One region of the Streptomyces sp. NPDC041108 genome, then DNA from elsewhere that is predicted to be linked to it. Evidence: riboswitches for the same ligand, from Rfam matches in the RefSeq annotation. Region 1 holds a riboswitch; the other holds the start of a gene.
What was found. A riboswitch is a leader RNA that binds a small molecule or an ion and turns the genes downstream of it on or off. The one in region 1 is predicted to bind glycine.
Positions count from the first base shown of each region.

Region 2: another riboswitch for glycine. It lies ahead of gcvP (aminomethyl-transferring glycine dehydrogenase); the one in region 1 lies ahead of gcvT (glycine cleavage system aminomethyltransferase GcvT).

Region 1 covers NZ_JBVIYK010000012.1:280,094-284,699, forward strand. Annotated here, with positions in the region: gene ACZ6BB_RS30385 (enhanced serine sensitivity protein SseB C-terminal domain-containing protein) at 1-439, opposite strand, end outside; gene ACZ6BB_RS30390 (enhanced serine sensitivity protein SseB) at 631-1,407, opposite strand; gene ACZ6BB_RS30395 (AAA family ATPase) at 1,496-2,164, opposite strand; glycine riboswitch at 2,380-2,476, shown strand; glycine riboswitch at 2,477-2,601, shown strand; gene gcvT (glycine cleavage system aminomethyltransferase GcvT) at 2,637-3,764, shown strand; gene gcvH (glycine cleavage system protein GcvH) at 3,950-4,327, shown strand; partial or broken gene ACZ6BB_RS30410 (aminotransferase class I/II-fold pyridoxal phosphate-dependent enzyme) at 4,346-4,606, shown strand, end outside.
Region 2 covers NZ_JBVIYK010000013.1:247,217-251,822, forward strand. Annotated here, with positions in the region: gene gcvP (aminomethyl-transferring glycine dehydrogenase) at 1-2,123, opposite strand, end outside; glycine riboswitch at 2,296-2,392, opposite strand; gene ACZ6BB_RS31580 (PRC-barrel domain-containing protein) at 2,515-2,883, shown strand; gene ACZ6BB_RS31585 (DNA polymerase IV) at 2,959-4,311, opposite strand; gene ACZ6BB_RS31590 (MerR family transcriptional regulator) at 4,435-4,606, opposite strand, start outside.

The DNA of each region.
Region 1 (4,606 bases):
GGTGCGCGTTCTGGGTCAGCAGGCCGTAGAACTGCGGGATCTCGATGGCCGGCTCGGACAGCCGGAGCGGGCCGGCGGGCTGCCGCTCCAGGCCGGTGGCGATCCGGCGCAGATCGAGCCAGGGGATGCCGACGCCGCCGCCCGGCGCGTGCGGGTTCAGCCAGAGGCCGTAGTGGTCGGGGTAGAGCGTGCGGGCCACGTCGAGGCCGTCGACGACCTCGTAACTGCGGTTCCAGCCACTGGCGGAGAGCTCCTGGGCGGAGGTCACGCACGGGGCGTAGTTGAACCCGTCGACCTCCATGTTCCCGTACTGCGCGTCCGGGGAGCCGCCCTGGCCGTGCCAGAGCAGCATCCAGATCTGGCCGGAGGACGGGGTGGCGAGGGCACGCAGCAGCGCCTCGTAGGCGTCGTAACGCCCGGGCGTCACCTGCCGCAGCATGTGCTCGACCTGCCCGGTGGCGATGCTGCCGCTCACGTTGGCCGTCCTTCGTGTTGGACCCTGGTTATAGGAGACAGCTTAGGTGGTGCGCCGGTTGAGCCGGTCAGGGCTCGGGCGTTGTCGTGCGTCGCGGGGTGCGGGTGCGTCGTGGCTGGTCGCGCCGTTCCCCGCGCCCTTTCGGGGCGCTCTGATCAGTACCCCTGTTGGTAGAAGGGCCGCACCTTCTCGCGGAGCCAGTCGCCCACCGGGTCCTGGGCGACGTCCAGGAAGACCATGTTGACGGGCCAGGGGACGGGGGTCCCGGCGAGGGCCCGGCCGAGGGCGGCGAGGGGGAGACCGCGGTCGGCCTCCCAGGAGGTCAGTTCGACCCCGATGAACATGACGGGGTCGGCGGTCTCGATGGTGGCGAGGCAGCGGCGGGCGGAGAGGACCACCCCGGTCGCGGCGAACTCCGCCGAGGCGGCCGCGAGGAAGTCCACGGGATCGTCCTGCCAGTCCGGCTCGAACAGCCGTACGCGGGCGCCGTTCGCCGAGCCGTCCAGCGGGGTCCGTCCGGCCCGGCAAAGCTCGGCCACCGCGGGCGGCGGCAACGGCATGCCCACGACACCGTCCGGGTTGAGGGCGAGGCCGATCTGCGGGGGCAGGCCGCGCGCGAACTCGACGGCCGGGGCGATCGTGAACGACATGTGGTTGCCGACGACCTGGCGGAACTGCTCCTCGGACGTGAACACCGGCACGTACGCCTGGCCGTCGAACTCCATCGTGGGCAGGTCGAGCTGACCGCTGCTCGGGCCGCCCCCCTCCGGGAGCGGCACCCAGACGAAACTGCGGGCCAGCACCTCCACGATCCGTGCCCCGGCCTGGGGCACACCGAGCGACGCGGACAGCACCTCCTCCAGCTCGTTGCCGGGCCACCCGCCGTGCCCGTGGGGATGCGCCTGTGCCGGAAAGTCCGCCGGGAAGTCCATCTGCTGCCTACCGCTTTGCTCCGTGATGCTGTTGTCCCTGCACCTTAATTGCTTCCGGGCCGCCGGCGCGCCCTTCGGGAACCCCCCGCTACCCCGTGAAGTCGATCCGCTTGAGGACGTCCGCCGCCGCCCGGTCGATGAGCACCGCCGCCCCGCACCCCTGCGGCAGCCGCCCCTGCTCCACGGCCCGCAGCAGTCTGGTCATGGCACCGCGGTGCCGGGCGAACGCGTACCGCGAGACCCCCCGCCCGCGCTCCCGCTGGCCGTCCCGCGCCTCGTCCGCGGTCACGTCGAGCAGCAGCAGATGCAGGGTGCCGCCCCGCCGTCCGGCCTCCCGCGCGAGCCAGCTCCGTACCCACGCCTGGGCCCCGCAGTCGTGCACGACGACGCCCTCCCCCGAGCGGAGGGCGCGCCGCAGTCCCGCGTAGTGCGCGAGGCGCACGAAGGGCCGGTAGGCCGCGTACGGCAGGTGGCGGGCGAAGCGCGCGTCGAAGCGGTCGCGGGTGTCCTGGGAGTCGATCCGCGCGCCCGGCACGCTCCGCCGCATCAGCGTCGACTTTCCGCTGCCTGGGAGCCCGGTCACCACCACCAGGTCGCGCGGCCCGAAGGACAGTCCGTGCGGGCTGCGCCCGGCACGCTCCCTGAGGTCGCGGACGACCGCCCTCGGGAACGGGCCGCACGCCTCACCGGCCGGTGCGAGGGGCTGCTTGGGCATGGCCGCGATGCCCGTCGTCGCGTACGCCGTGGTCCTGTTCACCGTGATCGTCCTCCCCGGGGGTATGGAGTCCCATCCCCACAGACTGTAAAGAGAAGGTAATGCCCGATCCCTCCTGGTTCAGTCCTCGTCCTGCCACAAGAGTGCTACGAACCGGTGTGTCCGCTCCCGCTCGTCGCCCCCCACCAGTGAAGGTCCCCCTGCCGCGCCGCGTCGATGCGTGCAATGATGTGCGCGCCAACTGCATACCGGCCGCTTGAATCCGCGCGGGAGAGCTCCCAGCAGTCTCGCTGGGGCGCCGAAGGAGCAAGTCCCTCCCTTGAATCTCTCAGGCCCAGATACCGCGCGGGCGAGGCACATCTGAAAAGCGGGCCGCACCTCCCTTCGCCGGAGGACGGCTCCACCCAAGGTGCAAACCACGATCACCGGTACGTGCGGTCGCGGTGAACCTCTCAGGTTCCGATGACAGATGGGGAGGATCGTCCTCGCCTGTCATGCCCTGGGAGCAGAACCGATGAGCAGTAGCCCCACCGCTGGATCGCGCCGTACCGCGCTCGATGCCCTGCATCGCTCGCTCGGTGCGACGATGACCGACTTCGCAGGCTGGGACATGCCCCTGCGTTACGGCTCCGAGCGTGACGAGCACCTCGCCGTCCGCACGAAGGCCGGTCTCTTCGACCTCTCCCACATGGGCGAGATCACCGTCTCCGGCCCGCAGGCGGCCGCGCTGCTCGACCACGCGCTGGTCGGCCACATCGGCGGGGTGAAGCCCGGCCGCGCCCGCTACACCATGATCTGCCGCGAGGACGGCGGCATCCTCGACGACCTGATCGTCTACCGGCTCGCGGACACGGAGTACCTCGTCGTCGCGAACGCCTCCAACGCCCAGGTGGTGCTGGACGCGCTCGTCGAGCGTGCCGCCGGGTTCGACGCCGAGGTGCGGGACGACCGGGACGCGTACGCGCTGCTCGCCGTCCAGGGCCCCGAGTCGCCCGGCATCCTGGCCGCCCTCACCGACGCCGACCTCGACGGTCTGAAGTACTACGCGGGACTGCCGGGCACGGTCGCCGGGGTCCCGGCGCTGATCGCACGCACCGGGTACACCGGCGAGGACGGCTTCGAGCTGTTCGTGAAGCCCGAGCACGCCGTCGAGCTGTGGCAGGCGCTGACCAAGGCGGGCGAGGGCGCCGGTCTGGTGCCCTGCGGGCTGTCCTGCCGGGACACGCTCCGCCTGGAGGCGGGCATGCCGCTGTACGGGCACGAGCTGTCCACCGGGCTGACGCCGTTCGACGCCGGGCTCGGCCGGGTCGTGAAGTTCGAGAAGGAGGGCGACTTCGTCGGACGCACGGCCCTGGCGGCCGCCGCGGAGCGTGCCGCCTCGGCCCCGCCGCGCGTTCTCGTCGGACTCGTCGCCGAGGGCCGCCGGGTGCCCCGCGCCGGGTACCCGGTCGTCGCGGGCGGTCAGGTGATCGGCGAGGTCACCTCCGGCGCGCCCTCCCCGACGCTGGGCAGGCCGATCGCCATGGCGTACGTCGACGCCTCGCACGCCGCTCCGGGCACCGCCGGTGTGGGCGTGGACATCCGGGGCAGCCACGAGCCGTACGAGGTCGTGGCACTGCCGTTCTACAAGCGGCGGAAGTGACACCTTCGTAGCCGTGCGGCCGTAGTCGTGCGGCCGCGGCCGTGTACGTGGTCGTATACGTAGTCGTTCGGAAGCGGCGTCGTGCGGACCCCGAGCGTGACCCTGGGCACATCCGCGCTGTTCAACAGCGGTTTCAGCAGTCCCCCCTTCACCATCACTCCCCCGCGTACAGGAGAATTCAGGCCATGAGCAACCCCCAGCAGCTGCGTTACAGCAAGGAGCACGAGTGGCTGTCGGTCGCCGAGGACGGCGTCTCGACGGTCGGCATCACGGAGTTCGCGGCGAACGCGCTCGGCGATGTCGTCTACGCCCAGCTCCCCGACGTGGGCTCCACGGTCGCCGCGGGCGAGACCTGCGGCGAACTGGAGTCCACGAAGTCGGTGAGCGACCTGTACTCGCCGGTCTCCGGTGAGATCACCGAGATCAACGAGGACGTCGTCAACGACCCGTCGCTGGTGAACACCGCCCCGTTCGAGGGTGGCTGGCTGTTCAAGGTACGCGTCGCGGGCGAGCCGGACGATCTGCTCTCCGCCGACGAGTACGCCGCCCACACCGCCGGCTGAGAAGACGAGGTCGTACGCATGTCGCTTCTGAACACACCCCTGCACGAGCTGGACCCCGAGGTCGCCGCCGCCGTCGACGCCGAGCTGAACCGCCAGCAGTCCACCCTGGAGATGATCGCCTCCGAGAACTTCGCTCCGGTGGCGGTCATGGAGGCGCAGGGCACCGTCCTGACCAACAAGTACGCCGAGGGCTACCCGGGCCGCCGCTACTACGGCGGCTGCGAGCACGTCGACGTCACCGAGCAGATCGCGATCGACCGTCTCAAGGATCTGTTCGGC
Region 2 (4,606 bases), on a different contig from region 1:
TGCAGGTTGAGGTGCGAGACATCGCCGCCGAAGCGGCCGGGCTTGGCCAGACCCACCAGCGCGTTGAGGTTGGCGCCGTCGACGTACACCTGGCCGCCCGCGTCGTGCACCTGCGCGCAGATGTCGGCCACGTGCTCCTCGAACACTCCGTGCGTCGAGGGGTACGTGATCATCAGCACGGACAGCTCGTCGCGGTACTGCTCGATCTTCGCCCGCAGATCCTCGACGTCGATCTCGCCGTCGTCGGCGGTCCTCACGACGACGACCTTCATGCCGGCCATGACGGCACTCGCCGCGTTGGTGCCGTGCGCGGAGGACGGGATCAGGCACACCGTCCGCTGCTCGTCACCGTTCGCACGGTGGTACGCGCGCACGGCCAGCAGCCCCGCCAGCTCACCCTGCGAGCCGGCGTTCGGCTGCAGCGACACCTTGTCGTACCCGGTGGCCTCCGCCAGCCGCTCCTCCAGCTCACGGATGAGCGTGAGATACCCCTGCGCCTGCCCGGCGGGCGCGAACGGGTGCAGCTGCCCGAACTCGGGCCACGTCACCGGCTCCATCTCGGTGGTCGCGTTGAGCTTCATCGTGCAGGAGCCGAGCGGGATCATGCCCCGGTCCAGCGCGTAGTCCCGGTCCGCGAGCCGGCGAAGATAGCGCAGCATCGCGGTCTCGGAGCGGTGGTCGCGGAACACCGGGTGCGCCAGGTAGTCGTCCGACCGCAGCAGCCCCTCGGGCAGCGTGTCCGCGGCGGCGGCGTCCAGCGCCTCCACATCGCCCTCCACGCCGAACGCGGTCCACACGGCGCCCAGCTGCGCCCGCGTGGTGGTCTCGTCGCAGGAGACCGACACCAGGTCGGCGTCCACGAGGTGCAGGTTCACGCCATGTTCCCGCGCGGCGGCCACGACCTCACCGGCCCGCCCCGGCACCCGCACGGTGAGCGTGTCGAAGTACGACCCGTGCACGACCTCGACACCACCGGCCGCGAGCCCCGCGGCGAGCACGGTGGCGTACCGGTGGGTACGCCGGGCGATCGTCCGCAGCCCCTCCGGCCCGTGGTAGACGGCGTACATGCCGGCCATCACCGCGAGCAGCACCTGCGCCGTGCAGATGTTGCTGGTCGCCTTCTCCCGGCGGATGTGCTGCTCCCGCGTCTGCAGGGCGAGCCGGTACGCCTTGTGCCCGTCCGCGTCCACGGACACCCCGACGAGCCGTCCGGGCAGGCTGCGCGCGAACTTCTCCTGGACGGCCATGTAGCCCGCGTGCGGCCCGCCGAAGCCCATCGGCACACCGAAGCGCTGCGTCGTCCCGACCGCGATGTCGGCGCCCAGCTCACCGGGCGAGGTCAGCAGGGTCAGCGCCAGCAGATCGGCGGCGACGGTGACGAGCGCGCCGAGTGCGTGGGCCTGCTCGACGACCGGCTTCAGATCCCGTACGACACCGGAGGCGCCCGGGTACTGCAGCAGCACCCCGTTGATGTCGCGCGCGGCGATGTCGGCGGGGATTCCCTCGCTCAGGTCGGCGACGACGACCTCGACACCCGCCGGCTCGGCGCGGGTCTCGATCACGGCGATCGTCTGCGGCAGCGCGTCCGCGTCGACGAGGAAGAGGCCCTTCTTGTTCTTGCCCATGCGCCGCGACAACGCCATGGCCTCGGCGGCGGCGGTGCCCTCGTCGAGCAGCGAGGCCCCGGAGGTGGGCAGGCCGGTCAGCTCGGCGACCATGGTCTGGAAGTTCAGCAGGGCTTCGAGCCGCCCCTGGGAGATCTCGGGCTGGTACGGGGTGTAGGCCGTGTACCAGGCCGGGTTCTCCATGACGTTGCGCAGAATGACGGGCGGCGTGAAGGTCCCGTAGTACCCGAGCCCGATCATCGAGCCCAGCACCTCGTTGCGGTCCGCGAGCGAACGCAGCTCGGCGAGCACCTCGGCCTCGGTACGCGCCCCGGGCAGGTCCAGCGCCTCGGCGTTCTTGATCACATCCGGGACCGCGGCCGCCGTCAGTTCGTCCAGCGAGCCGTACCCGACGTGCGCGAGCATCTTGGCCCGGGCCTCGGCGTCCGGGCCGATGTGGCGCCGCTCGAAGGGGATGCCCTGTTCGAGCTCGGAAAGCGGAATGCGATGGGCGGTCATTGCGGAGGCCTCCTGGTCTGACACGACCTTCGAGGGGCACCACGGCACGGGCACCCCGACGGCCTCCCCCTCTGTCATCTCAACCTGAGAGCTTCACCGGTCCAGGTGCGGACCGGCTTTCACCGTCGGTGAGAGCGGGAGCCGTGACACCCGCCCTGCTTTCCAGAGTGACCTCGTCCGTGCGGTACGTGAGCCTGAGAGATTCCGGGGAGGAGTTGCTCCTTCGGCGCCTCCGGATGGGGTCCGGAGGACTCTCCCGCACGGGGTCGACAGCCGCTGCCAGCGTATCAGCGCGGGCAACGCACAGGTCTTCGAGTGGCCGCTCACCTCAATGTGCCTTTTCGTAGTGGTGAGAGACGATGTACAACCCCTTGCGACACTTGGAGGGCCCGTGCAGACCGACATCGATCCGCGCAACCTGATCGGCCGCAAGGCGTTCGACCGCAAGGGCACCAAGATCGGCACCGTGGACGAGGTCTATCTGGACGACGCCACCGGCATCCCCGAGTGGGCCGCGATACGCATGGGTTTCTTCGGCCGCGACGCCTTCGTCCCCCTGGAGCCCAGCGAACTGGTCGAGGGCACCCTCCGCGTCCCCTTCGAGCGCGCCCTGATCAAGGACGCCCCCGACTTCGGTGTGGGCCGCCACCTCTCTCCCGAGCAGGAACTCCAGCTCTACCACCACTACGGCCTGGACATAGCCCCGCCCCCGCCCGTCGACCACGACTTCGGGCACGCGGCCGGCCAGGACGACACCTGAGCCGATTCCGCCGCACCCACACGCCGCACGACACCACCGGACGGCCGAAGCGCCCGCACACGGTCCGGCGCCGCCTCAGCCCGGCATCCCGCCCGGCACCAGCGGCAACGGTTCCGCCGGCTCCAGCGCCTCGTCGTCCGTCCTGAACGTCCGCACCCGCCCCGGCCCCGCGTCGAGCGGCGTCTCGAACCGCACGGTCACCCGCCCGAGCCCGCTGCCCTGCACCCACCCGTGCCCGTACTCGGCGTGCCGCACATCGTGCCCGGCCCTCCACAGCCGCTCCCCGCCCGCGTTCTCCTCCACCGCGGGCACCTCCACGGCGCCCTTGGCCTCCTCCTCCACCGGCTCCGGCTCCCCGGCCGCCTGGGCGAACAGGTCCTCCTGCGTGTAGTCGGCCAGCCCGCTCACGCCGACGCCCAGCAGTCGCACCCCGCCCGTCGTGTCCACGGCCTCCAGCAGCCGGGCCGCGGCCTCCCGCACCACCGCGGGATCGTCCGTGGGTCCCCGCAGGGTCTCGGACCGGGTCAGGGTGGAGAAGTCGTACCGCCGTACCTTCAACTGGATCGTCCGCCCCGAGAGCCCGGCCTCCCGCAGCCTGCGCACACACCGGTCCGCGAGCCGCTGCACCTCCATGCGCACCCGCACCCGGTCATGGATGTCCACGTCGTACGTGTCCTCCACCGACACCGACTTCGTGTCCCGCTCGGCCACCACCGCCCGGTCGTCCCGCGCCAGCGCCATCGCGTACAGCCCGTGCCCATGGGCCTTCCCGAGCAGCCGTACGACCTCGTCCTCCCCCGCCTCCACGATCTCCTCGACCGTGGTGATCCCGGCACGCCGCAGATGGTCCCCGGTCGCGGGTCCCACACCCGGCAGGATCCGCACGGACATCGGGCCCAGCAAAGCCCGCTCGGTCCCCGGCTCGATCAGCACCAGCCCGTCGGGCTTGGCCTGCTCGGAGCCGAACTTCGCGAGCATCTTGGAGGCCGCGAGCCCCACGGACCCCGTCAACGCGGTCAGGGCCCGTATGTCCGCGCGCAACCGCTCCCCCGCCAGCCGCGCCGAGCTCTCGTCCCATGCCGCGCCCCCGGCCTCCAGATCCACGAAGGCCTCGTCCAGGCTCAACGGCTCCACCAGCGGCGACAGAGCCCGCAACAACCCCATGACCTGATCGCTGATCGTCCGGTAGAAGGTGAAGCGCGGCGTGAGGTACGCGGCGTTCGGCGCGAGCCTGCGCGCCTGCGCCATCGGCATCGCCGAGTGCACCCCGAAGACCCGTGCCTCGTACGAGGCGGTGGCGACCACTCCGCGCGGCCCCAGCCCGCCGACGACAACGGCTTTCCCTCGCAGACTCGGCTTCGACGCCTGCTCCGCCGAGGCGTAGAAGGCATCCATGTCGAGATGCAGGATCGTGGGCGCGGTTCTCACAACTCCGATGCTGCCCTACGCCACTGACAATGCCCCGCACACCGGCTCCACCGGCCACACCGGGGTCACGAACCACTCCCGCCACCGGACAGGCGGTCCCGGACGCGCATCCCTCGGCGGCCCTCAGACCGCCCGGTTCCGGCGCCGCGCCAGTTCGTCCGCCGGATTGTGGCCCAGGAGCGTCTCCCCCGTGTCGACCCGCTCCCCGTGCAACTGCGAGAGAGCGCTTTCGACGTCACGCCAGACGACCCCCACGGCGATGCCGAAAACCCCCTGGCCACCCTGGAGCAGGGCG